2 regions of the Streptomyces sp. NPDC051109 genome follow, and region 2 is predicted to be linked to the other one. Evidence: predicted binding sites of a transcription regulator. Region 2 holds the regulator's gene; the other holds the start of a gene.
The links. The regulator HspR, encoded in region 2, represses chaperone genes until heat shock. The targets are predictions, from matches to a motif close to TTGAGNNNNNNNNNCTCAA.
Positions count from the first base shown of each region.

Region 1 (2,389 bases), on a different contig from region 2:
CAGGACGACCGGGTTCATGGACCCGGCTTCCTTGACGGCGCGTACGATCCGGCCGGGCAGGGCGCCGACGTACGTACGCCGGTGGCCGCGGATCTCGGCCTCGTCGCGGACGCCGCCGAGGGCGACGCGTACGAACTTGCGCCCCATGGCGTGGGCGACGGACTCCCCGAGGGAGGTCTTGCCGACGCCGGGAGGCCCGACGAGCGCCAGTACGGCGCCGCCGCGGCGGCCGCCGACGACGCCCATGCCGCGCTCGGAACGCCGCTTGCGCACGGCCAGGTACTCGGTGATGCGGTCCTTCACGTCGTTCAGCCCGGCGTGCTCGGCGTCCAGGACGGCCCGCGCGCCGCGGATGTCGTACTCGTCCTCGGTCCGCTCGTTCCAGGGCAGTTCCAGCACGGTGTCCAGCCAGGTGCGGATCCAGGACCCCTCCGGGGACTGGTCGCTGGACCGCTCCAGCTTGTCGACCTCCTTGAGCGCGGCCTCCCGTACCTTCTCGGGCAGGTCGGCGCCCTCGACGCGGGCCCGGTAGTCGTCGGACTCCTCGCCGTCCTTCTCTCCGCCCAGCTCCCGCAGTTCCTTGCGGACGGCGTCCAGCTGGCGGCGCAGCAGGAACTCGCGCTGCTGCTTCTCGACGCCGTCCTGGACGTCCTTGGCGATGGACTCGGCGACGTCCTGCTCGGCGAGGTGGTCGCGCAGCCAGGCGACGGCCAGCCTGAGCCGGGCGACGGGGTCGGCGGTCTCCAGCAGCTCGACCTTCTGAGCGACGGTCAGGAAGGGCGAGTACCCGGAATTGTCGGCGAGGGCCGAGACGCCCTCGATCTGCTGGACGCGGTCCACGACCTGCCAGGCCCCGCGCTTCTTGAGCCAGCTGGTGGCGAGTGCCTTGTACTCCTTGACGAGCTCGGTGACCGACCCCGGCAGCGGATCGGGCAGCCTCTCGTCGACGCTCTCGCCCTCGACCCAGAGCGCCGCCCCCGGGCCGGTGGTCCCGGCCCCGATCCGGACGCGGCCGACACCGCGGATGAGCGCCCCGGGGTCACCGTCGGACAGCCGCCCCACCTGCTCGACGGTCCCGAGCACACCGGTGCCGGCGTACTTCCCGTCGACCCGCGGTACGAGCAGCACCCGGGGCTTCCCGCTCCGGACCGCCGCCTGGGCGGCCTCGACGGCCCCCCGCACCTCGGCGTCGGACAGGTCCAGCGGAACGACCATCCCAGGCAGCACGACCTCGTCGTCGAGCGGCAGCACGGGCAGAGTGAGCGTTACGGACGTCGAAGCCATGATCTTCCCTCCGGCAGTGAAGTTGAGCTATGCCGACTCAATGCATGTGCGCCCCCCAATGTTCCCAACTCCCCGTTCGCCCCCGGCGAACACCCCTCGGCGGTGTCCTTTGACGTGGATCTCTTCGCTTTGCAGCTTCATCCTTCGTCTGATGCTTCGTCTTGCAGAGTGACCTTTCGTCGCGGACTCGGGTTAGTGAGTCGTGACAGGCTCGTTAGGGGTGCTGCCGGGTGGTGTCTCTGCGCCACGGGCGGAGGGGTTCGAGATCGCGTACGCCGAGCGGGGCGGGTCTGAGTTCCGGCGCTCGCTGGTGGATACCTGGGCAGTGCGGTTCGAGGACGTCGCGCCGGTACGCGCGTTCAAGTCGTACAAGGGTCAGCGGTACCTGCCGGGTCTGTGGTGGTCGTCCACGGTGGGCGGGCACATCGGGTACGAGTCCTGGCTGGAGCGCGATCATGTGATGCTGCTGGACTTCGACCCGTCGGTGGTGGGCATCTCGTCGCAGCCCTTCTGGCTGTTCTGGCGATCGGACGCGGGCAAGAGCGTCTCGCATGCGCCGGACTACTTCGCCCGCCGCGAGAACGGCACGGCGGTCGTGATCGACTGCCGCCCTGCGAATCGGCGCAAGCCGAGAGACGTGGCGAAGTTCGATGCGACACAGGCAGCCTGCGCCCAGGTGGGGTGGGAGTTCCGGCTCGTGGGTGCACCCGACGCGATCGTGGTGCGAAATGTGCGCTGGCTGGCGGGCTACCGCCACCCCCGGCACCGACTTGAACCCGTGGCCTCGAAGCTGCTGGCGGCGTTCGCCGAGCCACAGCCGCTGATGGACGGGGCCTCGGCGGTGGGGGATCCAATCAGGGTGCTGCCGGTGCTGTTCCACCTGCTGTGGTCGCACGAGCTGACCGCGGATGTGTCGGTGCCGCTGCATGCTGTCTCGCTGGTGTCGGCAGGGGTGCGGAGATGACGGCCGGACGAGGCAAACCGGTGTTGCGGCCCGGCGACTGGGTCACCTACGACGACGGGGATCACCAGGTGGTGGCGCTCGCCGGCACGTCGGTGCGGCTGCGCTCTGCGACGGGGGCGGAATCGGTGGTGCTGGCGTCGC
Region 1 is NZ_JBITFF010000005.1:71,909-74,297, reverse strand. It holds gene lon (endopeptidase La) at 1-1,284, opposite strand, end outside; gene ACIBAD_RS11460 (TnsA-like heteromeric transposase endonuclease subunit) at 1,595-2,248, shown strand; gene ACIBAD_RS11455 (Mu transposase C-terminal domain-containing protein) at 2,245-2,389, shown strand, end outside.
Region 1: the regulator HspR is predicted to act here: its motif matches at 1,307-1,325, upstream of lon (endopeptidase La).

Region 2 (2,389 bases):
CAGAATCCGGCGAGCACCCACGCCATCACGGTCCTTGAGGGCTTCGACCCCATCAACGCCGCCCTCAACCTCGCCACGGCCGAGTGCCACACCGAGATGCTCACCATCCAGCCCGGCGGCGCCCGGCCCAGCCTGGAGCTCACCGAGGCCCTGGAGCGCGACCAGCCGCTGACCGACCGCGGTGTCCGGATCCGGACCCTCTACCAGCACACCGTCCGGCACAGCCGCGGCACGCTCGCGTACGTCGACCTCCTCAAGGCGGGCAAGGTCGAGGTGCGCACGCTGGAGGAGCTCTTCGAGCGCCTGATCATCTTCGACCGGACCGTCGCCTTCATCCCGGCCAGCGACGACCGCCAGGTCGCCCTGGAGCTGCGCCACCCGGGGCTCGTGGACTACCTCATCAAGGTGTTCGAGCAGCTCTGGCACCGCGCGGTGCCGCTCCAGGAGGAAGTCACGTACCAGCACACCCGCGGGGGCATCTCGGGCGTGCAGCGCACCATCGCGCAGCTCCTCATCGAGGGCCACGTGGACGAGGCCATCGCCCGCCGGCTGGGCATGAACGTACGGACCTGCCGCGCGCACATCGCGAAGCTCGCCAGCACCCTCGGCAGCGGCAGCCGGGCCCAGCTCGGCTTCCTCATCGCCCGCTCCGGGATCCTGGAGGACGAGGGCGACTGAAACGGGCCGGCCCCGCCCGGAATCCCGGACGGGGCCCCTACTGCCCGACGTGCCGTCAGTCGCTCTGTCGCTTCGGCGCGGGGCGCCAGACGACCAGGGCGTTGCCCGGCACCGGCGGCTGGTACTTGACCAGATCTCGCCGGTACGAGGCGTGCACCTGGGCCTCGCGCTGCTGGAGCACGGCCGCCGCACCGTCCACCGCCGCCGAGAGCTCGGCCACGCGCTGCTGGAGCGCCGCGACCTGGTTCTCCAGCTCGATGATCCGCTTGATCCCGGCCAGGTTGATGCCCTCGTCCTGGGACAGCGCCTGCACCGTGCGGAGCAGTTCGATGTCGCGGGCCGAGTAGCGCCGGCCGCGGCCGGCCGTCCGGTCCGGGGAGACCAGGCCGAGCCGGTCGTACTGGCGCAGGGTCTGCGGATGCAGGCCCGAGAGCTGGGCGGCCACCGAGATGACGTACACGGGAGTGTCGTCGTTGAGCTGGTAATGGCTCCTGCGACGGCCGTCCATGATCATGCTCCCTTCGCGGACTCGAACAGCACGGCGCGCGGGTCCTCCGACTCCGTCGCGTCGCGGTACATCTCCAGCGCCTCGCGGGCCTTGTCCGACAGCGAGGCCGGAACGGCGACCTCCACCGTCACCAGCAGGTCTCCGCGGGTGCCGTCCTTGCGGACCGCTCCCTTGCCGCGGGCCCGCATCGTGCGGCCGCTGGGGGTGCCCGGCGGCAGCTTCAGCGTCACCGGCGGGCCGTTCAGGGTCGGGACCTTGATGTCGGCGCCGAGGGCGGCCTCGGAGATCGTCACCGGGACGGTGACCGTCAGGTTGTCGTCCTTGCGGCCGAACACCGGGTGGCCGCCGACGTGGACGACCACGTACAAGTCACCGGCGGGACCGCCGCGCTCGCCGGGAGCGCCCTTGCCGCGCAGCCGGATCCGCTGGCCGTCGGAGACGCCCGCCGGGATCCGGACCTGCATGGTGCGGGAGGACTTGGCCCGCCCGCTGCCCTTGCAGACGTCGCACGGGGTCTCGGCGATCAGGCCGCGGCCCTTGCAGTCCGCGCAGGGGTCGGTCAGCGAGAAGCCGCCGCCGCTGCCCCGCGACACCTGGCCGGTGCCGACGCAGGTCGGGCACACGCGCGGCGTGCCGTTCTTGTCGCCGGTGCCCGAACAGGCCTTGCAGGGCGCCTGGGAGGACATCCGGAGCGGGACCGTGGCCCCGTCCACCGCCTCCGTGAAGGAGAGGGTGACCTCCGACTCGATGTCCTGGCCGCGGCGCGGCTGGACACGGGTCCCGGGGCCACCCGCGCCGCCGCGGTTGAACAGTCCGCCGAAGACATCGCCCAGACCGCCGCCGCCGCCGAAGCCGCCGGCCGCGCCGCCACCCTGCTGGGTGCCGCCGAAGAGGTCGCCCAGGTCGAAGTTGAACGAGCCGCCCCCGCCGGGACCGGGCCGGAAACCGCCGTTCCCGAACAGGGCGCGGGCCTCGTCGTACTCCTTGCGCTTCTTGGCGTCGCCGAGGATGTCGTTGGCCTCGGAGATCTCCTTGAAGCGCTCCTCGGCCGAGGCGTCGCCCTTGTTGGCGTCCGGGTGGAACTCGCGGGCGAGCTTCCGGTACGCCTTCTTGATCTCGGCCTCGGTGGCGTCCTTCGGGACACCGAGGACCTTGTAGTAGTCCTTCTCGACGAAGTCCTTCGTGCTCATCCCCGGTGTCCCT
Region 2 is NZ_JBITFF010000008.1:131,010-133,398, reverse strand. It holds gene ACIBAD_RS17260 (helix-turn-helix transcriptional regulator) at 1-678, shown strand, start outside; gene ACIBAD_RS17255 (heat shock protein transcriptional repressor HspR) at 734-1,186, opposite strand; gene dnaJ (molecular chaperone DnaJ) at 1,189-2,376, opposite strand.